3 regions of the Turicibacter sanguinis genome follow, and region 3 is predicted to be linked to each of the others. Evidence: a T-box and tRNA genes for the amino acid it is inferred to sense, from the RefSeq annotation. Region 3 holds a T-box; the other regions hold tRNA genes.
The links. A T-box is a leader RNA that pairs with one kind of tRNA and senses whether it is charged. The one in region 3 lies ahead of trpS (tryptophan--tRNA ligase), so its partner is inferred to be a tRNA-Trp.
Positions count from the first base shown of each region.

Region 1: it encodes a tRNA-Trp, which carries the amino acid that the T-box ahead of trpS (tryptophan--tRNA ligase) is inferred to sense. The anticodon was not compared.
Region 2: it encodes a tRNA-Trp, which carries the amino acid that the T-box ahead of trpS (tryptophan--tRNA ligase) is inferred to sense. The anticodon was not compared.

Region 1 covers NZ_CP053187.1:104,609-114,973, reverse strand. Annotated here, with positions in the region: gene HLK68_RS00745 (hypothetical protein) at 122-913, shown strand; gene HLK68_RS00740 (THUMP domain-containing class I SAM-dependent RNA methyltransferase) at 1,222-2,394, shown strand; gene HLK68_RS00735 (cold-shock protein) at 2,577-2,777, shown strand; gene HLK68_RS00730 (rhodanese-like domain-containing protein) at 2,896-3,177, shown strand; gene HLK68_RS00725 (alkaline phosphatase family protein) at 3,375-4,712, shown strand; gene HLK68_RS00720 (phosphatase PAP2 family protein) at 4,705-5,544, shown strand; tRNA gene HLK68_RS00715 (tRNA-Glu) at 5,889-5,965, shown strand; tRNA gene HLK68_RS00710 (tRNA-Val) at 5,993-6,068, shown strand; tRNA gene HLK68_RS00705 (tRNA-Thr) at 6,089-6,164, shown strand; tRNA gene HLK68_RS00700 (tRNA-Tyr) at 6,168-6,252, shown strand; tRNA gene HLK68_RS00695 (tRNA-Gln) at 6,262-6,336, shown strand; tRNA gene HLK68_RS00690 (tRNA-Lys) at 6,343-6,418, shown strand; tRNA gene HLK68_RS00685 (tRNA-Leu) at 6,457-6,545, shown strand; tRNA gene HLK68_RS00680 (tRNA-Arg) at 6,554-6,630, shown strand; tRNA gene HLK68_RS00675 (tRNA-Pro) at 6,636-6,712, shown strand; tRNA gene HLK68_RS00670 (tRNA-Met) at 6,740-6,816, shown strand; tRNA gene HLK68_RS00665 (tRNA-Ser) at 6,827-6,919, shown strand; tRNA gene HLK68_RS00660 (tRNA-Met) at 6,937-7,012, shown strand; tRNA gene HLK68_RS00655 (tRNA-Asp) at 7,016-7,091, shown strand; tRNA gene HLK68_RS00650 (tRNA-Phe) at 7,100-7,175, shown strand; tRNA gene HLK68_RS00645 (tRNA-Val) at 7,179-7,254, shown strand; tRNA gene HLK68_RS00640 (tRNA-Lys) at 7,260-7,335, shown strand; tRNA gene HLK68_RS00635 (tRNA-Leu) at 7,372-7,460, shown strand; rRNA gene rrf (5S ribosomal RNA) at 7,468-7,576, shown strand; tRNA gene HLK68_RS00625 (tRNA-Asn) at 7,585-7,661, shown strand; tRNA gene HLK68_RS00620 (tRNA-Glu) at 7,672-7,748, shown strand; tRNA gene HLK68_RS00615 (tRNA-Thr) at 7,758-7,833, shown strand; tRNA gene HLK68_RS00610 (tRNA-Trp) at 7,844-7,917, shown strand; tRNA gene HLK68_RS00605 (tRNA-His) at 7,920-7,995, shown strand; gene HLK68_RS00600 (CoA-disulfide reductase) at 8,116-9,450, shown strand; tRNA gene HLK68_RS00595 (tRNA-Glu) at 9,823-9,899, shown strand; tRNA gene HLK68_RS00590 (tRNA-Val) at 9,927-10,002, shown strand; tRNA gene HLK68_RS00585 (tRNA-Thr) at 10,021-10,096, shown strand; tRNA gene HLK68_RS00580 (tRNA-Tyr) at 10,100-10,184, shown strand; tRNA gene HLK68_RS00575 (tRNA-Gln) at 10,194-10,268, shown strand; tRNA gene HLK68_RS00570 (tRNA-Lys) at 10,275-10,350, shown strand.
Region 2 covers NZ_CP053187.1:1,731,731-1,742,095, forward strand. Annotated here, with positions in the region: rRNA gene HLK68_RS08325 (23S ribosomal RNA) at 1-1,678, shown strand, start outside; rRNA gene rrf (5S ribosomal RNA) at 1,734-1,842, shown strand; tRNA gene HLK68_RS08335 (tRNA-Asn) at 1,855-1,931, shown strand; tRNA gene HLK68_RS08340 (tRNA-Glu) at 1,942-2,018, shown strand; tRNA gene HLK68_RS08345 (tRNA-Val) at 2,046-2,121, shown strand; tRNA gene HLK68_RS08350 (tRNA-Thr) at 2,140-2,215, shown strand; tRNA gene HLK68_RS08355 (tRNA-His) at 2,222-2,297, shown strand; tRNA gene HLK68_RS08360 (tRNA-Gly) at 2,308-2,381, shown strand; tRNA gene HLK68_RS08365 (tRNA-Cys) at 2,391-2,464, shown strand; tRNA gene HLK68_RS08370 (tRNA-Leu) at 2,484-2,572, shown strand; tRNA gene HLK68_RS08375 (tRNA-Thr) at 2,629-2,704, shown strand; tRNA gene HLK68_RS08380 (tRNA-Trp) at 2,716-2,789, shown strand; tRNA gene HLK68_RS08385 (tRNA-His) at 2,792-2,867, shown strand; tRNA gene HLK68_RS08390 (tRNA-Gly) at 2,878-2,951, shown strand; tRNA gene HLK68_RS08395 (tRNA-Cys) at 2,961-3,034, shown strand; tRNA gene HLK68_RS08400 (tRNA-Leu) at 3,054-3,142, shown strand; gene HLK68_RS08405 (alpha-amylase family glycosyl hydrolase) at 3,306-4,889, shown strand; gene HLK68_RS08410 (DUF1189 family protein) at 4,901-5,692, shown strand; gene HLK68_RS08415 (sugar ABC transporter substrate-binding protein) at 5,866-7,167, shown strand; gene HLK68_RS08420 (IS30 family transposase) at 7,338-8,282, shown strand; gene HLK68_RS08425 (carbohydrate ABC transporter permease) at 9,336-10,365, shown strand, end outside.
Region 3 covers NZ_CP053187.1:2,498,562-2,508,926, forward strand. Annotated here, with positions in the region: gene cls (cardiolipin synthase) at 1-268, shown strand, start outside; gene HLK68_RS12155 (metallophosphoesterase) at 283-1,146, shown strand; gene HLK68_RS14830 (metallophosphoesterase family protein) at 1,187-1,438, shown strand; gene HLK68_RS12165 (DUF2680 domain-containing protein) at 1,911-2,741, shown strand; gene HLK68_RS12170 (hypothetical protein) at 3,002-3,151, shown strand; gene HLK68_RS12175 (aminoglycoside 6-adenylyltransferase) at 3,362-4,210, shown strand; gene HLK68_RS12180 (DEAD/DEAH box helicase) at 4,314-7,556, shown strand; T-box leader at 7,597-7,808, shown strand; gene trpS (tryptophan--tRNA ligase) at 7,869-8,867, shown strand; gene HLK68_RS12190 (DJ-1/PfpI family protein) at 9,390-9,968, shown strand; gene HLK68_RS12195 (hypothetical protein) at 10,179-10,365, opposite strand, start outside.

The DNA of each region.
Region 1 (10,365 bases), 610 kb from region 3:
GTAAGCTACAATATAAAGAATTATTTTAAAATAATGAGACATCATGAATGAGGATTGTTATGTCGTAACGATAAAGATAACACATAAAAAAAGATCTAATAGCACATACGAAAGGGGGAAGTTGCTAAAGTTAATCACTTTGGCAATGAGGGAGATGTCGACTAGAAAAAGAAAGTATTATCGTAACTGGTATCAAGAATGGAAACTCGAAGAAGAATTAGAGGAAGGAAAACAGCTATATGAAAAACCACGAATAGACCCGACACAATATAAGGCGAATCATGATTTAAGCCGTCAGTACGCAGGGAATCGTCAAAATCATAAATCCTCAAATCAACACCTCAACTTATCGCTTTCAAATGATGGAATGGGAGCTGATGTTTTACGAGGTATATTAGTGGGGCTACCACTTGTCATTGTTTTAGTTACTATTTTGTATGCAAGTGGCGTGATTCCACAAGAAAAACTTCTTGGATTATTTGGAGTGAATTCAGTGAGTCCAATCACAACATATCTAACCGAGTATGACGAATTAATGTCAATGCATAATGAAGTGAATCAACAACTTACCTCACATTTAAAATTAAATGATTTTTCAGATAGCTATAAACAAGAACTTCAAACTATTCAGCAAAATATTGAAATTAAAACCACTGGTATCAGTGAAGGGGCAGATGAATCTTTTTCTAATTTAAATCGCCTATTATCTTATAAATTAGCTAGCTTAAATCAAATGGTAGAATTAGTCGTAGCAAATGAAAGCATGACATCTGAAGTCAGCGATTATTATAGCCAATTTGTGACCGATCAAAATCAAGTGGGCACACAAATTACATCGGAACTGACATCATTGCTTGATCAGCAAAACATTAAGTACGTGAAACAAGTCAATGGAACCATTGAAATTAAATAGAAAAAAAGTCATTCAGTGAATAATTGAATGACTTTTTTTGTTTAAACGGTTTCTTAATCGTTCATGATATAAAGGATACTTTCGGTTTAAACTGATACGATTCAAACGACAAAGTTAGATAATCGTTGCCACCAGTTCAGATTAATGATAAACTTAAAAATGGTATTTTGGGCCATCTTAAAAACGACGTTGTGAGTTTGAGTAAGATGGATAGAATAAAAGAGTAGTTTAAATCTAATTTTGTAATTAAATGTCATCTCAGTATTCGTTTAACTAAACGATCTACTTTAAGATAAGGAGAAATATATATGGATTATCAATTAATTGCAACAACCACATTTGGAATTGAAGCCGTAACAGCTCGCGAATTAAAACGATTAGGTTACGAAGATTTAAAATTAGAAAATGGTAAGGTTCATTTTGAAGGAGATGAAATGGACATCGCCATTACAAATACATGGTTACGTACAGCAGAACGTGTTTTAATCAAAGTAGCAGAATTTGAAGCGACAACATTCGAAGATTTATTTAATCAAACAGAAGCCATTGACTGGAGTCAATACATTCCAGTTAACGGGAAAATGCATGTTGTAGGGAAGTCGGTAAAATCAACTTTACACAGTGTACCTGACTGCCAATCAATCGTAAAAAAAGCCGTTGTTAAAAGTATGCAACGCGCGTATAACCAAGATTGGTTTACAGAAGATGGACCGGTTTATAAAATTGAAGTAGCATTACTTAAAGACGTTGTGACATTAACAATCGATACATCAGGAGCGGGACTACACAAACGTGGATATCGTGAATTCGCTGGAGAAGCTCCGTTAAAAGAAACATTAGCAGCAGCTTTAGTTTACTTATCACGTTGGAAACCAGAACGCTTACTGGTTGACCCATTCTGTGGATCGGGAACGATTTTAATTGAAGCAGCTTTAATTGGAAATAATATTGCACCTGGATTAAATCGTCAATTTGTTTGCGAAGATTGGCCATCAATGGATCCTGAAATTTTTGAACAAGTTCGTGACAGTGCTCGTAAAGCCATCAAGAATAACTCATTACGTATGTTTGGTTATGATATAGATGGACAAGTTTTACGTACGGCTCGTCAAAATGCTGAAAAAGCAGGAGTTGCTAAAGCAATTGAATTCCATCAATTAGACTTTCATAAATTCTCTTCTAATTATAAATACGCCTATATGATTACAAATCCTCCATATGGAGAACGTATCGGTGAAGAGGATGAAGTCTTCAAATTAAACAAAAAATTAGGAATCATGAAACGTAAATTAGATACTTGGGATTTCAATATCTTAACGTCGTTCTCTAAATTTGAAAAAGCATTTGGACGTGAAGCGGATAAAAACCGTAAATTATATAATGGACGTATCTTAACACGTTACTATCAATATTTTGATAATAACTTAAAACAAAAATATGGAGCAGTCGTATCTGAAACAGCTGTTTCAACAGAAGAATAATCATTAAAAGCTACTTTTTTAAGTAGCTTTTAAAATTTTTTTATAAAATATGAATAATTTTAAAAATAAAACCAACAATATTAATGATAGTTCCATCAGTTTTAATATTTAATAAATGACATGTATTAGATGAGATGTAACTAATTAATTAAAATGATTTTATTTTTGGAGGTTTTTTTAACATGGCAACAGGAACTGTAAAATGGTTTAATGCTGACAAAGGATACGGATTTATTACTGTTGATAACGGTGATGAAGTGTTTGCTCACTTCTCAGAAATTCAAAGTGATGGATTTAAAACATTAGAAGAAGGTCAAAAAGTTGAATTTGAAATTACTCAAGGAAACCGCGGACCACAAGCTTCTCATATCGTTAAACTATAAGCATTAACTTAAGAGACTATTAGACTTTCCTGATAGTCTCTTTTTTTATTTATTGCATGTCATTTTATAAATAAAAGAATCAATGGTACAATAAGAGAGGATAAGGAAGGTGCAAAATATGAAACACATTCATATCAAAGATTTAAAACCTCAATTAAATGAGATCAATTTAATAGATATTCGCGAGGCATTAGAATTTAAAACGTTACCTAAATTAGCGCAAGCCAGACATATCCCGATGCAAGAATTAGTGAGAGAACCCCATCAATATTTATCAAAAACAGAGTGCTATTATTTAATTTGTCGTTCAGGAGCTCGTACGGAGCAAGTGACAGCATACCTAAATTCTTTAGGATACGATGTCATCAATGTATTAGGTGGAATGTTAGAATATCGATAGGTTGGAGTTGTATTTTATGACAACTCTTTTTTTTTTATGAGCTAAACATAATCTCTCGTTATATTTAAGTGTTTATAAAAATAAGGTGTAATAAAAGGTAAAGGGGAGAATTTAATGGGGGCAGTGAAAACATGAATAAAATAATGAAAGTAATGATATACATAGGAGTAATCATTATTTTAATAGGGGGAGTTTGGATGTGTTTTGATTTGGGACAAGTATTCAAAAAAACAGCTTATACAGGAAATGAAATAGCTAAACATGTCATCATGATTAGTTTAGATGGTGTATATGAAGCGGATTTTGATAACTTAATGCAACGCCCTGTTTTTTTAGAGTTAATTAACAGGGGAGCCTATTCTAATCAAGTAACTACCGTCTATCCAACCTTAACTTATCCCATCCATACTTCAATCGTCACTGGAACGACTCCGGATAAACACGGAATTTATCATAATCACCAGCTACAGGTAGGAGTCCCAATCAAAAACCAAACGTGGTACTGGTATCAAGATGAAGTAAAAGTTCCTTCATTGTTTGATAAACTCGCACAACATCAATTTGTGACGGCTAGTATTTTATGGCCAGTCACAGGGCGAGGAAATATCACTTATAATATTCCTGAAATTATTGCCTTAGCAGGAGAAAACCAAGCAACGAAATTATTAGAAAGTGGTACACCGATGTACTTGGTTAAGTCCTATTTGAAATATGGAAAAATCCTAGGAGATGGTACCCAACCTAAGTTAGATCAATTTTCAACCGCTGTAGCAGTTGATACGATAAAATCTAAGAAACCTAATTTGTTAGCGATACATCTTATTTCCGTTGATCATTTTCGGCATGATTTTGGTGTTGAATCTATTGAATCGGTGAAGGCATTTAATGTGTATGAGCAATCAGTGATGGAAATTGTAGAAGCAGTAAAGGAAGCGGGATATTATGATGATACAGTCTTTGTTGTGACAAGTGATCATGGGCAGATGGATGTTCATCAGAATGTTTATTTAAATAATGTGTTAAAAAGAGCGGGTTATATCACTGAAACAGAAGATGGACTAAATTACAAAGCTTATGTTCAATCCCTTGGGTTAGGAGCTTATGTTTATATTAAAGACCACGATTCAGTTATCAAAAAAGAAGTGATGACGTTACTGCGATCTGTCATGCAAGATCCTACTTACGGTATTGAAACTATCTATACAGTTAATGACTTGAAGCGTCTTCATGCTTCATCAGATGTTGATATTGCAATTGAAGCCAAGGCGGGCTATCAATTTAAAGATGATTTAACCTCTAAAGATGTTAAATCAAATTTTACAAAAGGTAATCATGGCTACTCACCGCTTAAGGCAGGTTATAAAACTATTGTCATGATTTCAGGTGTCGGGATAAAAAATCAATTTGAGATGGGAAATATAAGCGTCATGGATATTGCTCCAACTATTGCTAGCATACTAGGATTAGATTTTTATGATTGTGATGGCAGGGTGTTGAATGAAATATTTGAAGAAGGGGAAAAAGAAAATGAGTGAGTTAGATATTATACGCATGATACAAAGTATACATAATGAAGTTTTAGATCAAGTGGTTCAGTTTATCACGATGTTAGGAGAAAGTGCCGTTATTTTGTCGGTGATTCTTTGTATTTACTGGGGCTATAATAAAAAGTTTGGTGAATACATAGGCTATTCTTATTTTACAAGTTGTTTGTTAAATAATTGGATTAAGAATATTTTTAAAGCAGAACGTCCGATTGGTAAAGAAGGGATTCGTTCTCTAAGAACTCAGACGGCAACAGGTTATTCATTTCCAAGCGGACATACGCAAGGAGCCTCTTCAACCTATTTTGCGATAGGAATATTCCTGAAGAAGCGCTCGATTAGATGGGGAAGTTTACTTCTTATATTATTAGTTGCGATTTCTAGACTCTACTTAGGTGTTCATTATCCGCGTGATGTAATAGTTGGATTACTGCTTGGAATTATAGTCGCAACGATTACGTATTATCTTTATGAAAGAACAGAAAATAAACAGTTCTTATATTTAGCGACTTTAATTGTTTTCATTCCTGGGATTTTTATGACTTCAATAGATTTTTCAAAATCATTAGGAACATTTATTGGATTTGCGCTCGGAACAACAATTGAAAAAAGGTATATTCAATTTCAAGAGAATACAACACTAGTGATTAAAATCTTAAGATGCTTAATTGGAATTCTTGTTATTTTAAGTCTTAAACATGTATTCAAAGAAATCCTAGGAGAGATTAGGAATGCAACTTTTATTATTTATAGCAGTATAAGTTTTATAGGATTTGGTATCTATCCCTTGTTTTTTAAGGGGAAAGGACAAGAGAAAAAGTAGCATCATTAGATGCTACTTTAAAATTCTTCAAAAAGTTTGGAAATAGGTTTGACAAAAAACGACAAACTTGATAATATATAGAAGTTCGTTTCAATAAAAGGTAATGAATTGAAAAACTTTTTTCAAAAAAGATTTGACAAGAAACGACAAACTTGGTATTATATAGAAGTTCGTTTCTGGTAAATAAAACGAACTAACAAAGAATTTTAAAAAGTATTTGACAAAAGAGATGTTGGTTGATAAAATAATCGAGTAACTTCTTGAAAAAAACTTTTTTCAAAAAAACTCTTGACGAAAACAAGTTGAGATGATAGAATAACGAAGTCGCAAAACGGAAAATAAAAGGCCCGTTGGTGAAGCGGTTTAACACACATGCCTTTCACGCATGCATACACGGGTTCGAATCCCGTACGGGTCACCATTTAAAATTAGATAGAAATATCTGCATGGAGGATTAGCTCAGCTGGGAGAGCATCTGCCTTACAAGCAGAGGGTCGGCGGTTCGAGCCCGTCATCCTCCACCATAATTAAATAAAAAAAAGATGCCGAAATAGCTCAATTGGTAGAGCAACTGACTTGTAATCAGTAGGTTGCGGGTTCAAGTCCTGCTTTCGGCACCATCTGGTGGGGTAGCGAAGTGGCTAAACGCGGCGGACTGTAAATCCGCTCTCTCCGAGTTCGGCGGTTCGAATCCGTCCCCCACCACCATTTTGAAAATGGGCTATAGCCAAGCGGTAAGGCAACGGACTTTGACTCCGTCATGCGCTGGTTCGAATCCAGCTAGCCCAGCCATTAAAAGTCCTGCTAGCTCAGTTGGTAGAGCATCTGACTTTTAATCAGAGGGTCAGAGGTTCGAGTCCTCTGCAGGACACCATTTTAAAAAAAAGAATAAACATTTATGGATAAATAAATGCCTGGGTGGCGGAACTGGTAGACGCACAGGACTTAAAATCCTGCGGGTGGTGACACCCGTGCCGGTTCGATTCCGGCCCTAGGCACCAACTTAATAGCGCCCATAGCTCAATTGGATAGAGCGTTTGACTACGGATCAAAAGGTTAGGGGTTCGACTCCTCTTGGGCGCGCCATAAAACGGGAAGTGGCTCAGCTTGGTAGAGCACCTGGTTTGGGACCAGGGGGTCGCAGGTTCGAATCCTGTCTTCCCGACCATTAATCAAATAAAAAAAATAATAAAATGGCGGAGTAGCTCAACTGGCTAGAGCGTACGGTTCATACCCGTGAGGTTGGGGGTTCGAGTCCCTCCTCCGCTACCAACTAATATGTGGAGGAATACCCAAGTCCGGCTGAAGGGATCGGTCTTGAAAACCGACAGTACGTGAGAGCGTAGCGGGGGTTCGAATCCCTCTTCCTCCGCCATATTAATTAAATAACATCGCGGGGTGGAGCAGTTGGTAGCTCGTCGGGCTCATAACCCGAAGGTCGCAGGTTCAAGTCCTGTCCCCGCAACCAAAAGGTCCAGTGGTGTAGCGGTTAACATGCCTGCCTGTCACGCAGGAGATCGCGGGTTCGATTCCCGTCTGGACCGCCATTTAAATAGGCTTGGTAGCTCAGTCGGTAGAGCAAAGGACTGAAAATCCTTGTGTCGGCGGTTCGATTCCGTCCCAAGCCACCATTTGGAGGATTAGCTCAGCTGGGAGAGCATCTGCCTTACAAGCAGAGGGTCGGCGGTTCGAGCCCGTCATCCTCCACCATAAAAGTCCTGCTAGCTCAGTTGGTAGAGCATCTGACTTTTAATCAGAGGGTCAGAGGTTCGAGTCCTCTGCAGGACACCATTTTTGAAAATAGGCGCGTGCCTGAAATAATGAAATGCCTGGGTGGCGGAACTGGTAGACGCACAGGACTTAAAATCCTGCGGGTGGTGACACCCGTGCCGGTTCGATTCCGGCCCTAGGCACCAAATATAATCTAGTGATGATGGCAAGGAGGTCACACCTGTTCCCATACCGAACACAGAAGTTAAGCTCCTTAGCGCCGAGGGTAGTACGCAAGTGCGAGAGTAGGACGTTGCTAGGTTGTACAATGCCTCAATAGCTCAGTTGGTTAGAGCACTTGACTGTTAATCAAGGGGTCCTAGGTTCGAGTCCTAGTTGGGGCGCCATTATAATAATGGCCCGTTGGTGAAGCGGTTTAACACACATGCCTTTCACGCATGCATACACGGGTTCGAATCCCGTACGGGTCACCATTTATTAGTGCCGAAATAGCTCAATTGGTAGAGCAACTGACTTGTAATCAGTAGGTTGCGGGTTCAAGTCCTGCTTTCGGCACCATTAATTTAATAGGGGTGTAGTTTAACGGTAGAACAGCGGTCTCCAAAACCGTTAGCGTGGGTTCGATTCCTGCCACCCCTGCCATGGCGATTGTGGCGAAGTGGTTAACGCACCGGATTGTGGCTCCGGCATTCGTGGGTTCGATTCCCATCAGTCGCCCCATAAATTAGTAGATAACATCCTTAAAGGATGTTTTTTTTATGCTTGGCATTATTTATATATATTATGAGAAAATTTGATATAATATAAGATAATGTAAGGTAATTTTAAGGAGGTTATATGATGAAGGTTGTTATTATTGGTGGTGTTGCAGCTGGAATGAGTGCTGCTGCAAAATTAAAGCGTTCAAATAAAGATGCAAGTATAACAGTATATGAAAAATCAAAACATGTTTCATTTGGAGCATGTGGTTTACCTTATTTTGTCGGAAATTTCTTTGAAGATTCTCAAAATATGATTGCAAGAACAGTAGAGCAATTCAATTCCTCAGGAATTTCTGTTCATCCAGAACATGAAGTATTAAAAGTAGATGTAGATAATAAAGTTGTAACTGTAAAAAATTTAACAACAAATGAAGTGTTTGACGATTACTATGATCGATTAATGGTTGCAACAGGAGCAAGTGCCATTATCCCTCCAATTCAAAATGTAAATCTTAAACATGTTTACACTTTAAAAAGCATGGAAGACGGTCATGATTTAAAACAAGCAATGCAAAATTCTGATTTAAATCGTGTTGCGATTGTAGGAGCAGGGTTTATTGGGCTTGAGGTTGTTGAAGCGGCTAAGCAATATGGAAAAGAAGTTCATGTTTTCCAATTAAATGATCGTGTTCTGGTTGATACTTTTGATAAAGAAATAACAGATATTCTAGAAGAAGAGCTAAGAGCTCACAATGTTCATCTGCATTTAGCTCAAACAGTTACAGCTTTAGAAGGTCAAGAATATGTAACTAAAATTCAAACTAAAGATGAAAGTTATGATGTCGATATTGTTGTCTTAACTGCTGGTGTACGACCGAATACTGAATTTTTAGTAGATACAGGAATTAAAATGCTCCGTAATGGTGCCATTATCATTGATCAAGAGGGGCGTACTTCAATTGAAGATATTTACGCAGCTGGTGATTGTGCAAGTATCAATCATATTTTGAAATCTGAACCGGCTTATATTCCATTAGCAACGGTTGCAAATAAAATGGGACGCATTATTGGTGAAAATTTAGCAGGTGCCCATCAACAATTTAACGGTTCTTTAGGTTCAGCGTGTCTAAAAGTAATGGATTTAGAAGCCGGGCGTACTGGATTATCTGAACAAGAGGCTAAAAATTTAGGATTAAACTATAAAACAGTATTTATTACAGATATGAATCAAACAAGTTATTATCCAGGACAAACCAAAATTTATGTGAAGTTAATCTATAATGCTGATACAAAAGTATTATTAGGCGGACAAGTTGTTGGACGTAAAGATGCAGTTCAACGAGTTAATGTATTAGCTACTGCTATTTTTGCAGGATTGACAACCGATCAACTGGCAATGTTAGACTTATGCTATGCACCACCATTTGCAAGAACGTGGGATGCTTTAAATATTGCAGGAAGTGTAGCGAAATAATTTATATAAAACACTCTAATATCAGATTGATATTAGAGTGTTTTATATTTTTAAAAAAGTATATTAAAAATGTTTGACAACAACCGACAGATTTGGTATTATATAAAAGTTCTCTTCAAGAGAAGGGGATGAGTTAAAAAACTTTTTAGGAAAAAAAGGTTTGACAAGAAACGACAAACTTGGTATTATATAGAAGTTCGTTTCTGGTAAATAAAACGAACTAACAAAGAATTTTAAAAAGTATTTGACAAAAGAGATGTTGGTTGATAAAATAATCGAGTAACTTCTTGAAAAAAAACTTTTTTCAAAAAAACTCTTGACGAAAACAAGTTGAGATGATAGAATAACGAAGTCGCAAAACGGAAAATAAAAGGCCCGTTGGTGAAGCGGTTTAACACACATGCCTTTCACGCATGCATACACGGGTTCGAATCCCGTACGGGTCACCATTTAAAATTAGATAGAAATATCTGCATGGAGGATTAGCTCAGCTGGGAGAGCATCTGCCTTACAAGCAGAGGGTCGGCGGTTCGAGCCCGTCATCCTCCACCATAATTAAATAAAAAAGATGCCGAAATAGCTCAATTGGTAGAGCAACTGACTTGTAATCAGTAGGTTGCGGGTTCAAGTCCTGCTTTCGGCACCATCTGGTGGGGTAGCGAAGTGGCTAAACGCGGCGGACTGTAAATCCGCTCTCTCCGAGTTCGGCGGTTCGAATCCGTCCCCCACCACCATTTTGAAAATGGGCTATAGCCAAGCGGTAAGGCAACGGACTTTGACTCCGTCATGCGCTGGTTCGAATCCAGCTAGCCCAGCCATTAAAAGTCCTGCTAGCTCAGTTGGTAGAGCATCTGACTTTTAATCAGAGGGTCAGAGGTTCGAGTCCTCTGCAGGACACCATTTTAAAAAAAAGAA
Region 2 (10,365 bases), 770 kb from region 3:
GGTAGGAGAGCGTTCTAACAGCGGAGAAGCAGTACCGGAAGGAGCTGTGGAGCGGTTAGAAGTGAGAATGCCGGTGTGAGTAGCGAAAGATAGGTGAGAATCCTATCCATCGAAAGCCTAAGGTTTCCAGGGGAAGGCTCGTCCGCCCTGGGTAAGTCGGGACCTAAGGTGAGGCCGAAAGGCGTAGCCGATGGACAACAGGTTGATATTCCTGTACCACTTATTAAACTGATGGAGTGACGGAGAAGGCTAAGTTGAGCGTGTTAATGGATTCACGTGTAAGCAGTGAGGTGGTCATGTAGGCAAATCCGCATGGCATAACATTGAGCTGTGATGCCGAAGCCGTATGGCGAAGTCAACTGATGTCACGCTTCCAAGAAAAGCTTCTAGGGTTAATTTAGTAAGTGCCCGTACCGATAACCGACACAGGTAGGCGAGGAGAGAATCCTAAGATGAGCGAGAGAACTCTTGTTAAGGAACTCGGCAAAATGACCCCGTAACTTCGGGAGAAGGGGTGCTTGTGAAAGCAAGCCGCAGTGAATAGGCCCAGGCGACTGTTTATCAAAAACACAGGTCTCTGCTAAACCGCAAGGTGATGTATAGGGGCTGACGCCTGCCCGGTGCTGGAAGGTTAAGAGGAGAGGTTAGCGCAAGCGAAGCTTTGAATTGAAGCCCCAGTAAACGGCGGCCGTAACTATAACGGTCCTAAGGTAGCGAAATTCCTTGTCGGGTAAGTTCCGACCCGCACGAAAGGCGTAACGATCTGGGCGCTGTCTCAACAAGAGACTCGGTGAAATCATAGTACCTGTGAAGATGCAGGTTACCCGCGACAGGACGGAAAGACCCCGTGGAGCTTTACTGTAGCTTGATATTGAGCACTGGTGACACATGTACAGGATAGGTAGGAGACGAAGAAGCCAGGACGCCAGTCTTGGTGGAGTCGCTGTTGGGATACTACCCTTGTGTTACTGGGGTTCTAACCCGTGGCCATGATCTGGTCAGGGAACAGTGTCAGGTGGGCAGTTTGACTGGGGCGGTCGCCTCCCAAAGAGTAACGGAGGCGCCCAAAGGTTCCCTCAGAATGGTTGGAAATCATTCGAAGAGTGTAAAGGCAGAAGGGAGCTTGACTGCGAGACCTACAAGTCGAGCAGGGACGAAAGTCGGGCTTAGTGATCCGGCGGTACCGAATGGAAGGGCCGTCGCTCAACGGATAAAAGCTACCCCGGGGATAACAGGCTGATCTCCCCCAAGAGTTCACATCGACGGGGAGGTTTGGCACCTCGATGTCGGCTCATCGCATCCTGGGGCTGTAGTCGGTCCCAAGGGTTGGGCTGTTCGCCCATTAAAGCGGTACGCGAGCTGGGTTCAGAACGTCGTGAGACAGTTCGGTCCCTATCCGTCGTGGGCGTAGGAAATTTGAGAGGAGCTGTCCTTAGTACGAGAGGACCGGGATGGACACACCGCTGGTGTACCAGTTGTTCTGCCAGGAGCATAGCTGGGTAGCTACGTGTGGACGGGATAAACGCTGAAAGCATCTAAGCGTGAAGCCCCCCTCAAGATGAGATTTCCCATTCGAAAGAAGTAAGATCCCTTGAAGACGACAAGGTAGATAGGTCAGAAGTGGAAGTGTGGTGACACATGGAGCGGACTGATACTAATCGATCGAGGACTTAACCAAAGAAACTGAAGAAGATATCTAGTTTTGGAAGATTAACGAAAGAATCTCCAAAAGGTCTAGTGACGATGGCAAGGAGGGCACACCTGTTCCCATACCGAACACAGAAGTTAAGCTCCTTAGCGCCGAGGGTAGTACGCAAGTGCGAGAGTAGGACGTTGCTGGGCCACCATAAACCAGCCTCAATAGCTCAGTTGGTTAGAGCACTTGACTGTTAATCAAGGGGTCCTAGGTTCGAGTCCTAGTTGGGGCGCCATTATAATAATGGCCCGTTGGTGAAGCGGTTTAACACACATGCCTTTCACGCATGCATACACGGGTTCGAATCCCGTACGGGTCACCATTTAAAATTAGATAGAAATATCTGCATGGAGGATTAGCTCAGCTGGGAGAGCATCTGCCTTACAAGCAGAGGGTCGGCGGTTCGAGCCCGTCATCCTCCACCATAATTAAATAAAAAAGATGCCGAAATAGCTCAATTGGTAGAGCAACTGACTTGTAATCAGTAGGTTGCGGGTTCAAGTCCTGCTTTCGGCACCATTCATGGCGATTGTGGCGAAGTGGTTAACGCACCGGATTGTGGCTCCGGCATTCGTGGGTTCGATTCCCATCAGTCGCCCCATCTAAAAATTGCGGGTGTAGTTTAATGGTAGAACTTCAGCCTTCCAAGCTGACTGTGAGAGTTCGATTCTCTTCACCCGCTCCATAAAAAAAGGGCGCCATAGCCAAGTGGTAAGGCGTGGGACTGCAACTCCCTGATCATCGGTTCAAATCCGATTGGCGCCTCCAATTAAATTAATAATGATGTGCCTGGGTGGCGGAACTGGTAGACGCACAGGACTTAAAATCCTGCGGGTGGTGACACCCGTGCCGGTTCGATTCCGGCCCTAGGCACCAATTTATGACAATTTAGAGTAGAGATGCTCTTTTTTTAATGAGATATGCTATAAAAGGCCGAAATAGCTCAATTGGTAGAGCAACTGACTTGTAATCAGTAGGTTGCGGGTTCAAGTCCTGCTTTCGGCACCATATAATTAAGTAGGGGTGTAGTTTAACGGTAGAACAGCGGTCTCCAAAACCGTTAGTGTGGGTTCGATTCCTGCCACCCCTGCCATGGCGATTGTGGCGAAGTGGTTAACGCACCGGATTGTGGCTCCGGCATTCGTGGGTTCGATTCCCATCAGTCGCCCCATCTAAAAATTGCGGGTGTAGTTTAATGGTAGAACTTCAGCCTTCCAAGCTGACTGTGAGAGTTCGATTCTCTTCACCCGCTCCATAAAAAAAGGGCGCCATAGCCAAGTGGTAAGGCGTGGGACTGCAACTCCCTGATCATCGGTTCAAATCCGATTGGCGCCTCCAATTAAATTAATAATGATGTGCCTGGGTGGCGGAACTGGTAGACGCACAGGACTTAAAATCCTGCGGGTGGTGACACCCGTGCCGGTTCGATTCCGGCCCTAGGCACCAATTTATGACGATTAAGAGTAGGGTTACTCTTTTTTATTTTTCTTAAAACTTCTTAGGATATATCTTAAGAAGTTTTTTTTATATCAATTATAATAACGGTTACATATAGTTGTTATGATGTTTAGTTGCTATAATTATCTATAAACACATGAGGGGGATAATAATGAAAAAAAACATTCTATTATTAATGATTATATTTTTATTAGTTGGATGTAGTAATAGTACCGATGAGAGGGCGGAAGTTTCAAGTGACAATGGTGTTTTTTATGAAATATTTGTACGTTCATTTTCAGATAGTGATGGTGATGGTATTGGTGATTTTAATGGAATTACTGAGAATTTGGACTATCTTGTAGATTTAGGAGTTAAAGGAATTTGGTTATTACCTATTTATCCATCTCCAAGTTACCATGGGTATGATGTAACAGATTACTATAATGTTAATTCTGAGTATGGAACGTTAGATGATTTTAAAAAATTAGTTTCAGAAGCCCATAATAAAGGAATAAAAGTTGTATTAGATATGGTTTTAAATCATGCGAGTAGTGAGCATCCATGGTTTATAGATAGTAAGGAAAATATTGATAGTGATTATGCTGATTACTTTATTTGGGTTGATGCGAATGATTCATCATATGATTTTTCAGCTTCTCCTATTGATGGAAAAGCGTGGTCTAAGTATGAAAATCGTATGTATTTTGGTGCATTTTGGAGTGGAATGCCTGATTGGGATGCTTCAAATAATAAAGTAAGAGAAGAGTTTATTAATATTGGACAGTATTGGATTGATTTAGGTGTTGATGGATTTAGATTAGATGCAGCAAAGTATTTGTACGCACAAGGTGAATATAATACTGATTTAAATTTACTACAAGAAAATTTAGATTTTTGGAAAGAGATAACAGATGGATGGCGTGACGCTAAAGATGATTTATATATTGTTGCAGAGGTATGGTCAGGATCTTCATCAGTTGCCCCATATTACAGTAATTTTGATGCAAATTTCAATTTTGATTTAGCTGATGCAATTGTATCTGTTGTTCGTCGTGAAAGAGATCTTAGTGGATTTGGATTAATGAAAAATTTAACAAGAATGCATGAGTCTTTTGAAAAATATGCTGGAGATAGAGGATATAGTGATGCTATATTTTTAACGAATCATGATCAAGATCGTGTCATGTCTGTATTAAATAACGATATGGATTTAATGAAATTGGCAGCAGATATTTATTTAATGTTACCAGGGAACCCATATATTTATTATGGAGAGGAAATTGGAATGTTAGGGAGAAAACCTGATGAAGATATTAGATTCCCTCTTAAATGGGGAAATGATTATGAGACTGAATGGCGTAAGGATACTTTAAATATGGATTTAGATAGTATAGAGGTACAATTAGAGGATAAAGATTCGTTATTAAATCATTATAAGTCTTTAATTGCAGTGCGTAATAGTAGTGATGCACTATCTAGTGGAGAGATGGTCGCCCTTAGTATGAGTAAGTCTCTAGTAATCGGACAAATTCGTTATACTGAGACAGAAGCGGTTTTCATTTTACATAATATCAGTGAACGCGATTGTGAAGTTGGATTTAGTACTGATGATGAAAACCTTATTTATTCGACAAAAACAGGTTATACTTTAAAGTCAGATTCTGTTATAATTCCAAGTAAGGGTACTATGTTATTTAGTATTCCAGTAGAAGAGGTTAGCTTGTATGAGGAGCTAGAGATTGAAATAGGATAGGTGGAGCAAGAATGAAAAAGTTAAAGTTAATGTTAAAATCAGGGTACTCAATAGATTCAATTTTTGAATTGAGAAAAACACCCATTATTATTAGTTTAATTTTTGGTATTTTTTTATCAATGATGCAAATGACGCCGTTCGCCTTTTCTTTATTAAAAGATGAAGCTTATAGATGGGATGAAAAGATTTGGATGTTATCTGATGATGAGAAGGCAATGATAGTCGAATCATTACCAGATTATAAAATTGAAAATGGGGCTTTAAGTAATAATGAGTTTTACGAAATCAAGGTTAATAGTGATGTTAAAATTTTATTTAACGGTGATGCGAATTTGGTGACGAATGGTTTAGTTTTTAATCATGATCACTTAATTTTTGTGGAACAAGGTAGACAGTATGATTTATCTTACGGTGAATATGAAGGAACTAATTTTGGTCAACTTCGACAAATGGATGTAGCATCTGGGTATGAAGGTGTATTTGCTCCTTTTGCAAAGTCTTTAAAACCTTTATTGATTGTTCCATTCATTATGGGAAATTATCAGACAGGAATTTTAACTTTCTTTATTTATACATTTGTTGTAGCGGCGTTATCGATGTTATTTAAGTTTGGACATACAAGTTTTATTAGTTATAAAGAAGTATTAAATATTATGATTTATTCTGGGACAATTCCTTCAATCATTTCATTAATTATAGGATTAATTATTTCTCCTGCTTTCACAACGATTATTTTTAATTTTGGAACACCACTAATTGCTTTCGTCGTTTATCGTAAGAAAGTTATTCCGAGTTTAATTTAATGAAAAAAAGCGAGATTCTATGTGAGAATCTCGCTTTTTTGTATATTTAAACATATTTTTGTAACCGATTCCACATTAAATGTCGGATATTGCATTTCGGTTTTGTAAGTGCTATACTTAATATGTAAGCAATTTCAAAAACAAATTGTTTTAGACAATTGGGAGGTATAAGGATGAAGAAATTATTATCACTAGGATTAGTTGCATCGTTATCGTTAACAGGATTAGTAGCTTGTGGTGGAAATGACGCTGAAACACCAGCAGAAACACCATCTAATGGATCTGCTGAGACTACTGAGAAACCAGCAACTTCAGGGGAAAAAGTAGAGATTAAATTATGGTTAGACGATGATGATTATGCAGCAGCAATTGAACCAGCAATTGAAGCAGCTTATCCAAACATTGATGTTGTATATGAAAAAGTTGGAGCAGTAGATGCTCGTACTAAATTAGAGTTAGATGGTCCTGCGGGATTAGGTGGGGATGTATTCATTCAACCTCATGATGGAATGAGTGAATCAATCTTATCAAATATCTTATTACCTTTAGGATCAGATTTAGGAAATATGATCGAAGAACGTATGTTAGAAGGGGCTGTTGGTACTGTTAAAGTTGATAACACATATTATGGTATCCCATTAGCAACTGAATCATTAGCTTTATTCTATAACAAAACTTTATTAGAGGAAAATGGATTTGAAGTTGCAACTTCATTTGAACAAATTAAAGAACAAGCAGCACAATACAATGATGCTGCAACAAATAAATTCTTATTACGTTTCCAACCAGGGAACTCATATGACATGCACTTCTTCTTAACAGGGGCAGGATTCCAATTATATGGTGAAAATCACGATGATGCTTCTCAAGTTAACTTAAATACACCAGAAGTAGTAGCAGGTTTAGAATTCTTCAAATCAATGAAAGAATATTTACCAGTACCATATGCTGACTTAAATTGGGATACAGTACACGGTGAATTTATTAAAGGAAATGTTCCTTATATGATTTCGGGACCTTGGTCAATTGCTGAAGCGAAACAAGGTGCGATTGATAATGAATTTGAATGGGGAGTAACGACTATTCCAACAATTAATGGTGTTCAACCTGAAACATTCTCAGGAAATATCATTGCTTGTGTAAGTGCATACACACAACATCCAACTGAGGCGAAACAAGTTGCTGAATTCTTAGCATCTGAAGAAGGATTACAAATTATGTATGATGTACAAGGAAAAATCCCTGCATTAAAAGATGCATCTGTTATCGAAGGGGTAACTGAAGATCCATATGTAGCTGGTATTTTAGCTCAAGCTGAATATGCACAACCAATGCCAATCTTACCAGAAATGTCAAAATACTGGGGTGCAGCTGAAACAATGTACCGTTCAGTATGGGAAGGTTTAGCAACTCCTGAAGAAGCAGCTGCTAAAGCTTTAGACGATTACAATACTGCATTACAAATGACTGAGTAGTATCTTTAAAACCATAATGACTTAAATTGAAATCCTAGTAGTTAAGCTACTAGGATTTTTTTGTATAGATAGATTGTAATATTAAGTGCGACACAAAAAAAAACTCATAAATAGGATCTTTGTTATAGAATGAAGTTACCACACAAAATTCTTAACAAGGAGATCTATTTATGAGTTATAAACATCTTAACACATTTGAGCGCACACGTATAGAAGTTCTTTCAAAAATGGGCTATTCAACGAGACAAATCGCTCAACAACTAAATCGCCATCATTCAACGATTGCTCGTGAACTGAAACGAAATACTCAAAAGACGTATCAGGCTGAGTTAGCAGAAGAATTAGCTGGACAACGTCGATTAAGTTGTCGTTGTCCAGAGAAGAAATCTGAACAAGTCATTCAGACCATCCAACATTATTTAAAGTTAACCTGGTCGCCTGAACAAATTTCTAATACCGTTTTAAAGGGTGTTCTTTCATTTAAAACCATTTATCGTTGGATTTATGATGAAACCATTTTGTTAGGAGATTTAAGTTGTTTAAGACAAAAAGGAAAGCGACGAAAACCACGAGAAACACGCGGACGATTTAACATTGGAACGTCGATTCATCAACGTCCCAAAGAAGTAAAAAGACGTGAAACGTTTGGGCACTGGGAATTAGATACGGTTGTTTCAAGTCGTGGAAAGAGTAAAGGTTGCTTGGCGACCTTTGTTGAACGTCAAACACGTTTTTATGTGGCCATTAAAATAGAAAATCGCTCAGCAACAGAAATGTACCGAGCGATTAGTGAGTTATATAAACTCTTTCCTAAAGACACCTTTAAAACTTATACGGTTGATCGAGGAAAAGAGTTTGCTTGTTATTCCAAAGTAGAAGCTGATTTAAAGGTTCCTGTTTACTTCGCAGATGCCTATTCGTCTTGGCAAAGAGGAAGTAATGAAAATGCCAATGGTCTTCTTCGAGAGTTTTTCCCGAAGAAGACAGATTTAGCACGAGTCAGTGACGAAGAGATTAATGAGGCACTCTGCCTCATTAATCATCGACCACGAAAATGTTTAGGGTGGAAAACTTCATTCGAGCTATTTCATGAGAAACTGTCGCATTTGTATTGACAATTCGTCTATAAGATAAAAATAGAGGAGTTAATGAACAATTAGTGGAGGAAGAATCAGTTAGATAGTAGGTCATAGTTAGTTTATTTTAGATAGAAAGAGAATGATTTTTAAAAGTTGGAAAGGGGGAATTAGGAGATATCTTATTTTAAGTAAGTGATTTGTTCTTTATTTAAGGTATGAAGATTAAATTCCGATTGTGATCTTAAGGTGCCATGAATTTAGGTGATAAACCTAGAAGGTAGTTTAAGCTATATATGACATTTTAAAAATAGCTACGGGTAAGATTTGAATTTTGACATAGAGGTTATCTATGCTTCTTTTAACGCCCTAAATGGACAGGAAAAACCCCTTAATTGAATAGATAGAATGACGCAATTTTTAATATACGTTAGTAGATCGCCTGAAATCAGTCTGGAAGAGTTTAAATAGGTATCATTCCCTCAGTATGGTTATTATAAAAGATAAACAACTTTAATAGGTGAATATAGTTGATAGAATATGGATTAGCGATTAAAATTTTTTGTTTTAATTGTTCTTTTAGTCATTAATAAGGTAACAGAAAAGAGGTTAAATGTCTTTTGGGGGCATGATAAAAGATGTTCTCTCTTCACTAAAATCACATACTAAAAGGGAGATAAATTAAAGTGATTGTTAAGTATGTAATAAATATGGTATACCGTCATTTTTTTAAAAATTTTTATTAATTTTCATCCAACAATTTTTCTTTTTCTTTTATTGAAATAAAAGAAAAAAAGACACATTATGCGAAAATACGAGATATTTAGATATGGAAAAATGATGGTTTCAATAGTAATCAGGTATAATTTTCAAAAAAAATATTATGTAATTGGTTACACGGTTTCATTTAGTAAAATAAAACGTTATCATATAGCTATAGCACCGAGGGGGAAGCAAATTACGTTCATTTACTTCCCAATAGTTTATTTGTCTTTTAAAGTTGATTGTAAATAAATTATTGGGAGTAAGTGAAGAGGGGTAAGGCTAATACCGCGGGTGTAAAGCAAATATCATCGTAGGCAGGTGGAGAGAATGAAAAAGCCAAAATTGGCAGCATTATTATCAGTTTTTGTATGGGGGGCAGGCCAAGCATACAATAAACAATGGTTAAAAGCAGTTTTATTCTTTGTTTTCCAAGCATTTTTAGTTGGAGCAGAATTGCTAACAGGAAATTATTTTACTGGAGCCTTTTCATTCCGTGAAAGTACAGGTTTCTTCGGAAAAGGACTTTGGGGTTTAATTACATTAGGTACACAAACTTCAATGTTAACTGAGAGCGGGTTAACGCCCGGGGATCACTCAGTTATGTTATTAATTCAAGGTATTATTGCAGCAATCATCTTAGTTGTATTTACAGTGATTTATGTTGTAAATATTCGAGATGCATACAAATCAGCAGAATTAATTAATGAGACAGGCGAAGTAATGTCGAGTAAAGAATGGTTAATTCAAACATGGGAACATGCATTTGAATATATTGTAATCGTTCCTTCAACATTAATGTTATTAATGTTCTCATTCATGCCAATCATCTTTGCATTCTTAGTAGCATTTACAAACTACAATAGTGCGCATTTACCACCAACTAAACTAGTTGACTGGGTTGGATTAGCAAACTTTAAATTCTTATTTACAATTGGCGAAACCGCTTCTTCTACTGCTGACGGTGGGAATATTTGGTTCTACACTTTCTGGAATGTATTCTTATGGACAATTATTTTCGCAGTGATTTCGACTGCAGCACCATTCTTCTTAGGATTATTCCAAGCGGTAATTTTAAATAATAAACGCGTTGTAGGTAAAAAAATCTGGCGTAGTATTTTAATTTTACCATGGGCAGTACCAGCCTTAATTTCGCAGTTAAACTTCCAACAATTATTTAATGGACAATTTGGTCCTATCAATAAATATTTAATGCAAGCAGGAATCATAGATTCTCCAATTTATTGGTTAACAGATTCTTCAAATCCTTGGATTCCACGTTTAACAATTTTAGGTATTGGATTATGGTTAGGATTCCCATATTTCATGGCTTTAATGTCAGGTATTATGACGTCAATTT
Region 3 (10,365 bases):
ATATAAAGGGTTTTTACATTCAAAAATTATGACAGTTGATGGCAAAGTTAGTTGTATTGGTTCAACTAATATGGATCAAAGAAGTTTTAAAATTAATTATGAAATTAGTGCTTTTGTTTATAATGAAACGTTTACAGAGCAGTTAAATCATCAATTTAATAAAGATTTGGAGAATTGTTTAATAGTGGATGACTCATACGAATTAAATAAGCGATGGTGGGTAAGAATGGAAGAAAGTATTTATCGCGTCATCTCGATGATTTTATAAAGGACAGGGAAAGGGTGTGTGAAAGACTTATGATGCTGTTAGCCTTACTACTGTTTGGGATAGGATTTTTATATTTCGAATTAGAAACGTTAAAAGTAAGTACGTTCTATCTTAAAACAGAGAAACTCAAGCATAAAATAAAAATTGTTCACTTATCCGATTTGCATTCTAAAGAATTCGGAGTTAATAATGAGCGACTGATTAAAAAAGTCCGGGAACTTAAACCGGATTTAATTGTGACAACAGGGGATATGATTAGTTCAACAGATCATAATGGGGATGCCTTTTTATCAGTTGCAGCGGCATTAAGTGATCAAATTCCAATGTATTATATCGAAGGAAATCATGAATTAACAGCACGCTATGATACGCTCAATCTAGAAAATGGGTGGTATGAGACTTATTTAAATGATTTAAGAGCATTGGGAGTGCATGTCTTGAAAAATGACACGAATCTGATTCAACTACAAGATGTAAAGTTACATATTCAAGGATTAACCGTTCCATTGGCTCATTATTGTGCCGTCCCAGAAAAAATTTCAGCAATTGATGATATTCATCCTATTAAAAAGGTTTCTGATGTGCTAGAGCCCACATCACCGCATCATTATAATATTCTACTTGCGCATAACCCATTTTTAATTCCGATCTATCTTGAACATGAAGTTGATTTAATTTGTTGCGGACATGTTCATGGAGGCGCTGTAAGACTACCTTTTATCGGAGGGATTCTATCCCCTGAACGCAAATTGTTTCCTAAATATAGTGGGGGACATTATCGATTTAATTCGTCAAATCTGATTGTAAGTCGAGGGTTAGGAAGACTTCGTTTGTTTAATCGACCAGATGTGGTGATGATTGAGATCAATCCTGAATAAGTCGGGAGAATATAAATGAGAAAAGTGAAACTTTGCCCTTATTTCTGATAGACATGGAAATATGCCTTCTCTTAAGGTCGTCTTGCATGATATTGAACAAAAACCCATTTTTTGTTTAGGTGATATGATTGGAAAAGGGTCACAATCAAAGGAAGTGGTTGATCTCTATTTAAAAAAGTGCCAAGTTATTGCAAAAGGAAATTGGGAAGATTTTATTTTGGTAATACCGACATGCATTCGGTGGGAGACGATTAGAAATATTGAGAACTCTTCGAGAAGTTACTGGATTTGACTTAAGCGGACGGTATATTCGTTTATTTCATGCTAATCCTCGTGAGTTATAGTGCGGTATTCAGGGTGATTATTTACAATATTTACGCGACGAAAGAGTGTTATTTAATGTCAGAAGTGTTGGAAATTCTTTCGATTTAATCCCAATGGCCGCCTATGTTATCTTAGAGGGAATTTTAAATTCCCAACAAGAAGCAGACTTTTCTATTCAGTTTTATTGACTTAAATACGATATTGAATCGGCAATTGAGCTAGCAAATGAGTCAAAATACCAGATAAAGAAGTTAATATTCATGAACTTAAAACCGGTTTATATGGACGATAAAAGCAGAGTGATTCTGCTTTTTTTTGTTGTCTGTTTTTAATTTCTAAATATTATCTGATAAAGAAGAAGTTGGCACACAATAATCGACAAAAAATGCTCAAACTAATTTTGTCGGTTGTGTAAGAATTATTTGAAGAAGGTGTTTTTTGTGAAAAAAGTAATCTCAATTTTTACAGCCTGTATGCTTGTTGGCCTAGGTGGCATAAATGGACAAGCTGCTGAAAAAAATGATGACGTCATTTCAGTATCACAGCAATTAACAGAAGATCAAAAGGCTGAAATGGCTAAACATGAACAAAAATTTAAAGAAGCTCAAGCAAAATTTGATGCGTTAACTGCAGATCAGAAAAAAGAAATCTACGACTTATTTGATAAAGTGAATGTGGCTAAAGTCAAGTTATTAGATAAATACGTTGAATATGGAATTATTTCAAAAGATGAAGCACAAGCTATGCAAAAATATATGGCTGAATTTTCAGAAAAAGCTCGTAATGAACAAATGTTTATTGGGGTAGCTGGGCCTCGAGGACCAAAAGCCCCTAAACCAGAATCTGAGACAAAAGAAGAATCTAAAACTTCTAAAACACAAAACGCTTCAACTGAAAAAGGCGAAGTAGAATCAAAAGCTCCTAAAGCTCGACAAGAGACTGAAAATAAAGGAACAACAGAATCAAAAGCTCCTGAAGCTCGACAAGAGACTGAAAATAAAGGAACAACAGAATCAAAAGCTCCTGAAGCTCGAAAAGAAACTGAAAATAAAGGAACAACAGAATCAAAAGCTCCTGAAGCTCGACAAGAGACCGAAAATAAAGGAACAACAGAATCAAAAGCTCCTGAAGCTCGACAAGAGACTGAAAATAAAGGAACAACAGAATCAAGAGTTCCTGAAACTCAAAAAGAAGCTGAAAATAAAGGAAATCTCAAAGAGAATCAATCAGAGAATATTGCTGAAAAAGGTTCTAAAATTCAAGAAGACTAAGAATTTATCATTTTATTATATATAACCGACACTAAGAGGATGCCTCATTGAATTGGCATTCCTTTTTTTAGTGCTAGAATTCTGAGTAGGAGACTTTCAAACTTGAAACCAATTTATTTTTTTACGAAAGGGTTAGAGCTTGAGTTTCGATAACGGATGATCGGAGTCAATTCGATACACAGAGATGAAGAACAGGACTTGCAACATAGGTGTTCTTTGCATATAGTATCATAGAACTATAGATTAGCTGAGGTGTTAGTATGAAAGAACAGAAAGTACACACATCCTCTTCACAACAAAAAATTATCCAGTCTTCGATTCATCACACATACCAATTAAAGTTAGGGGAAACTGAACAAAAAAATAAAACGTATTTTGCAAGACTAAGAGGCTATCGCGATCGTAAATAAGGCATTAGCCTTTTTTTCTTTTCAACAGATATAAGATTTAAAAATTAGAAAATTAGACAATTCTCTAATTAATAGAAGAATAAAAAAAAGAGAAGAACTGATTCAAATAAACACTCAAAAAAGTCAGCCAAACGGGAAAAATAAGGATTTTTGATTGACATGATAATTGCTAATTCAACATAAAATTTAATATAGGAAGGGGGGAGTCTAATGCTAGATCATCATTTATGGGATATTTATACGTATTGTATCATGGATGACTTGATCAGATGCCTAATTTTATATGAGAGACATGAGATTGCAACGGAACGGTTAGAATATAAATTTGTCATCTTCACTCCTAATATCTATAATTTTCTAAAAGACACGAATTGGTTAAAGCAGCTTGGAAAAGTCTTTCATGCGGAATGTGAATATAAATTAAATGGGGACCACCCTATTTTACATTACTGTGCCGTTTATGAAATGGGATGGTCCGTCCAATTTTTGTTCATCTCAGATCATTTAAGTTTCAATTATTTAAAAGAAAAACGCATGAGGTTATTGATTGATAAGGATCATCAATTCAAAAAAGAGCAAATAAAATTAGAAGGAATAAAGTATGGAAAATGGTATGAATTACCTGATCAAATGGAGTTTATTCAAGTTATTGAGAAGTTTTATATCTTTTTATTAAAATCAGTTCGACTCATGAAGAATCATAATATGATTGAAATCTTAAAGATTGAGTCGGAAATATTAGAACCCATTGTGATTAGCTTGACACAATGGTTAAGCTATTGTGATGAGTTATTTACATTTGAGGAAGTAAATAACATTAAAAATTTAGTAACTGACGCAAAAAAAAACTTACCTTCTATGAGAGAAAAAAATGATTATAACCGTCTGAATACTTATTTAAATGTCGGTGAAAACTTAATTAATAATTATTCAGATATCATGGATTATGAAATGAATAATGCAAAGATCATCTATTTAAAAGAGACTCTTTTGACACAGTTACAGCATTTTTTAAATCATCAACAAACGGATAAAGGTAACTTAATTTGTCTATACTAATAAAACAGGATTTGACTTTTAAATTAATCGTGAACTTCCATTTATCTCTAGACTAATTTATGGTAAAATTAAGAGATAAGTTGTCGTAAGGAGAGTGATAGGCGTGAACTTAAATTTAAATATGATTAAAAGCATGGCTGCAAATCCAGCTGTTTTTTCACGTGCACAATCCTTTTATAACTTTGGAGCAACGATTAAATACTACATTATTTATGATAAGGTAGATGATTATCAAGTTTTTGCTGAAGTTATAGAAGATCCAGATTTATTTCATGTCCATTTGAATATTAATGAGCAGGGGAAAGTCACCCATCATATGTGTGACTGCGGAGGGTTTCATACAAAGTTTGGTTCATGTAAGCATGTAATTGCTCTTTTATTGCGTTTATATGACGATCAAATTAAAAATAGATTAGTGATTCATTCAGGGTTAAGCGAGGATGATGATCTCATTTCTAAAGTTTTAGATACATATGAAACAAATTTGACAAGTGAACTGAATTATGAAATGTATCCTCAACAAGTCACGATGTATCCTAAACTAGTGATTAGTAGTCGTAATCAACCTTCTTTAGAAGTTAGTATGGGGATTACGAGACCGTATGTCATCAGAGATTTATATCGATTTGTTATTGACTTAGAATGTGAATGTATTATCTCTTATGGAAAAGAGTTAGAGTTTAAACATACGATGAATCATTTTGATGAACGGTCACGTCCCTTAGTGAAATTTATTTGGGATCGTGTTGTAGAAGATCGCGTCTATTTGAAACAATTTGGTTTATCACCAGGACAAGCACGTCAATTGTTTTTAACGCCGTCTAGTTTGGATACGTTTTATGACTTAAACTTACGTAAAACAATTGCTTGTAGTATTGAGTATTATAATTGTGAAACGATTACCCTTCATTCGAAAGAACCAGAAATTGAATTCCAAATTGAAGAAGAAGACAGTACTTATTATTTAAGACATAATTTAGGTCAATATCTAATCATTCGAGGACAAAATTATACCTATTTACTCCAAGAGCGAGAAATGTATCGCTGTCATGAAGAGTTTGTTCAAAATATTATTCCTTTACTTGAAAAAATGTCAGAAGCAACTTCATTTGGACTTAAAATTTCCAATGAAACGATGGGGAAATTTTTATCACTGGTTTTACCTAAAATTAAGCCTTACATTCGTGATACTGCACTTGAAGAACTCTATCAAAAATTTAAAGTCTATCCTCTAACCTTTGGTTTTTATTTAGATTCAGAGTTTAAAGGAAATATTGGATTACGTGTTCAGTATCGCTATGGCGATATTCATATCGATGCCAACCAACCGAATACGGAGGAAAGTAAGCAAATTCTTCGTGATGTTGTCAAAGAAGCCAAGGTGTTGGCAATGCTTGAAACGTTCCATTTTGAAAAAATACCTGGGGGAACCTATTTATTAAAAGATGAAGAAGCCACGTATACGTTTTTAACAGAAGGGATTAATGAACTTAGACAAATAGGGGAGGTCTATGCTTCAGAAACATTTAAAGGGATTAAAATTAAAGAACCCAAATCTTTATCTGTTGGAATCCGTTTGCAAAGTGAGTGGTTAAATGTTCATTTTGAAGATTTAGAATTTGACGCATCGGAATACAAAAAAATATTAGCGGCTTATCGCTTAAATAAAAAATATTTCCGACTAAAAGACGGATCATTTATTAACTTACAAAATGATTACGTTGAAACGTTGGCTTCCTTTGTCGACGATTTAAACTTAAAAGATAACGAATTTGGACAGGCAGAAGTGATGATCCCAAAATATCGTGCGCTTTATTTAGATCAACTCATTCAACATCACGAAACTTTGCATGCCGTGAGGGATGCTTCCTTTAAATCGATGGTCCGTGAATTTAAATTAGTCGAAGATGCCGATTTTATCGTGCCTGAACCTTTGCAAAAAACACTTCGTCGTTATCAAAAAACAGGGTTTAGATGGATTAAAACCTTAGCTAAATATCAAATGGGTGGAATTTTAGCCGATGATATGGGACTTGGAAAAACCTTGCAAATTATTTCAGTTCTTTTATCTGAACAATCAGAAAGTACAAAACCCTCACTCATTGTGGCACCTAGTTCATTAATCTATAACTGGAAAAGCGAAATTGAGAAATTTGCGCCAAGTTTAAACGTATTAATTGTGACAGGAGAACCAACTGTCAGACAAGATTTAATTAATACCTCAACAGATTATGATGTTGTTATTACCTCTTACGACTTAATTCGCCGAGATATTGAAGTGTATGAAACACAACAATATCGCTTCTGTATTTTAGATGAGGCTCATTTTATTAAAAATCATACGACTCAAAATGCTAAGTCAGTGAAACGAATTCGAAGTGAAGTCCGTTTTGCCTTAACTGGTACGCCAATCGAGAATTCATTAGCAGACTTATGGTCAATTTTTGACTTCATTCTTCCGGGATACTTTGGATCTTATTCACAGTTTAAGAAAAAATATGAAGCCCCAATCGTAAAACATCATCACTTACATTTATTAACTCGCATTCACCAACAAGTGGCTCCTTTTATCCTTCGCCGCTTGAAAAAAGATGTCTTAAAAGAATTACCAGATAAAATCGAAACAAACGTGTATTGTGAAATGGGAAAAACGCAGCGTGACTTGTACTATGCGATGCTATCTCAAATGAAACAAGAAATGCATCATGAAATTGAAGAAGTTGGGGTAGAACGTAGTCGAATTAAAATTTTAGCCTTATTAATGCGCTTACGCCAACTTTGCTGTCATCCGTCACTTTATCTTGAAAATTATCGTGGTGAAAGTGCGAAACTAAATTTATGTATGCAGTTAGTTCAAGATTGTATTGCATCAGGTCATAAGGTTTTAATTTTCTCGCAATTTACCTCGATGTTAGAGATTTTAGGGCGTGAGCTTAAAGCTAAAGAAATTAAATTTTTAACCTTAACAGGCGCAACCAAAACAAGTGATCGTTTAGCTTTAACGGAGCAATTTAATCAAGACGATACGAAAGTCTTCTTAATTTCATTAAAAGCAGGTGGAACAGGACTTAATTTAACAGGGGCAGATGTTGTGATTCACTATGACCCATGGTGGAACATGAGTGCTCAAAATCAGGCAACTGACCGAGCTCACCGTTTAGGACAAGATAAAACAGTTCAAGTCTTTAAATTAATGGTTAAAAATACAATTGAAGAACGAATTCAAGTGTTACAGGAACAAAAACGTGATTTAACCGAAGCCATTGTCAAAGAAGGGGAAACGTTTATTAGTAAACTTTCAACAGAAGAATTAAGTGCTTTATTTGAAGAACACCATGATTTTTAATTGACAAGATGAATGGTAAAGTCATACAATAAAAATATATAATAAACCTTTGATTGAGAAATAGTAGTTCGTCATCTGATTTTACAGAGAGTCGATGGTTGGTGGAAATCGATAAATCAAGCGAATGAATGGGCTCATGAGTGGAACCTGAATGTGAAAGTAGGGAACTCGGATTCTTCCGTTATCAAGACTAAAGTGGATAAATTAAGTTTATCTATTGAGGTGGCACCGCGGTAATATATCGTCCTCTATCTATGTGTACATAGGTAGAGGACTTTTTTTGTTCTCTACCATTAATAAGGAGTGAAAATTATGTCAAGAATTTTATCAGCAATTCAACCATCTGGAACTTTAACAATCGGAAACTATTTAGGGGCATTAAAAAACTTTGTTAAATTACAAGATGAACATGAGTGTTTTTTCTTTATCGTGGATCAACATGCGATTACTGTCCCTCAAGATCGCTTAGAATTACGTAAGAAGATTAAAGAATTAACGGCCTTATATTTAGCGTGTGGCCTAGACCCAGAAAAAGCAACAATTTTTGTGCAATCTGAAGTTCCAGCCCATACACAACTAGCATGGATGTTAACCTGTAATACGTCAATGGGTGAACTTGAACGTATGACACAATTTAAAGATAAATCGCAAAAACAAAGTGCAAAAGGACAAGGAATTGGTGTTGGCTTATTTATGTATCCTGTTTTAATGGCAGCTGATATTTTATTATATGATGTAGATTTTGTCCCTGTTGGAGATGATCAAAAACAACATTTAGAATTAACCAGAGATCTTGCAGAACGTTTTAATAATCGATTTGGAGAAACGTTTAAAATTCCTGAGCCTTTAATCGCTAAAACAGGTGCTCGTATTATGTCTTTACAAGAGCCAACCAAAAAAATGAGTAAATCAGATGATAACGCCCGTAACTTTATCTTAATGACAGATGAACCAAATGTTATTCGTAAAAAAATCAAATCAGCGATGACAGATTCAGATGGTATCATTGCCTTTGATCGCGAGAACAAACCAGGCATTTCAAACTTATTAGAAATTTATTCAACCATTACAGGAGAAAGTATTGACTCATTAGTCGCTCGCTATGATGGAGCAGGTTATGGAACATTTAAATCTGATTTAGCAGAGGTCGTAGTTGCAGAACTTGAACCCATTCAACAACGTATGAAAGAATTATTAAATTCTCCAATCATTGATGAAGTATTGGATCGTGGAGCCGAAAGAGCAAACCAATTAGCGTTTAAAAAAGTGAAAAAAGCAGAACATAAAATGGGATTAGGTCGTAAAAAATAATCTTTTCTAAACGAATGATAGGCGAGATGCACCGTAAATGTTCGATTTTAAATCGGATATTTACGGTGCTTTTTTCATGACTTCACATTAAACATCAAGAACCTTAACAGCTACTTCTCTTGTAAAGTAATATGGAGTTACATATGATGATAAATTGACAATAAATAGAAATAATTACAAAAATATAATCATGAAATTAAATAAAAATTGGCTGCTAGGCATTCAAAAATGAATTCCTAGCAACCAATCGGCAACTTCATATTTAGTTACAGCTTTTAGGGCCTACCATTTTTGATGGGGCTTGGATTGATGAATGGGATGAAACTTCAAGATATCACTTTTTTTGATAAATCAAAGAAAATAAGTAGCAAATTTTATCGAAACATTGAATAATTCTCGAATCTTGAGGTCTTTTAAGAGATGAGATGGCCATCAAACGTTGACATTTAAAAGGCATTTACTCTACAATGAAATTAATGACCTCAAAAAGAGGATAAATTTAACAATGTTAAGGGGATTTCAATGGGGAAGATTTTAATATTCATGTTTGAAGGAATGGCAGATTATGAAGTAACCTTTATCAGTCATCTTCTGCACGCTGATGCAGGAAAAGAAATCATGACAATTGCGTATACCGACGATGCAGTTGAGGGACAATCAGGCCTTCATTATCAGCCACAATATACAATCAAAGAAGTTTTAAAAGAAGACGTCGAAGGATTAATTTTATGTGGGGGATGGAATAACGATATTCGCTTAGAATTAGTCGAACTGATTCAACGTATTCATAAAGAACGGAAGCTATTAGCTGGAATTTGTAGCGCTGGAACGGTTATGCTTGCAAAAGCAGGGGTTTTAGATTACATGACTTATACCACGCCAATCAGTAAATGGAGTGCAGAAGAAGCCCTTTTTTATAATATGGACGATCCTTTTCCGCGTGAAAACTATGTTTCAAAACGCTTAGTACGTGATCGTCATGTCATTACAGCCCAAGGAATTGCATTTGTGGACTTTGCATTAGAAATATGCGCTTGGTTTAAATTGTTTCAGTCACAGCAAGAAAAGCATGAATTTTCAAAACTTGTCAAAGGTCATTAGTCTGATGCATCCCTGTATTTAATGATGATTTAATCTGCGACTCATCGTAGCCGATTTTACATGCTTTTATCTTGACCAGATATCCTTTTTTAGATAACTGCATTTATAAGCTTCTCCAAATAAAAATACATCATAAAAAGGTTGTAACAGCACAACCTTTTTATTTTGAACATAAAAAAAACTGCCGTCAAAAGGCAGGAACATAGGAATTTAAGGATAGCGATTTAATTTGATATATTCGCCATTAATCATGATTTCTTCTTCTTTATGAAACAATTGAATTGCTTTTTCACATGAAAGATAATAGTTTCCATTTAATGAACAAATTTTAAATCTATCAGAACCTAAGTGATTTTCCAACAGATTATCAAGAGACTTCATTTCGTTTAAGAACGAT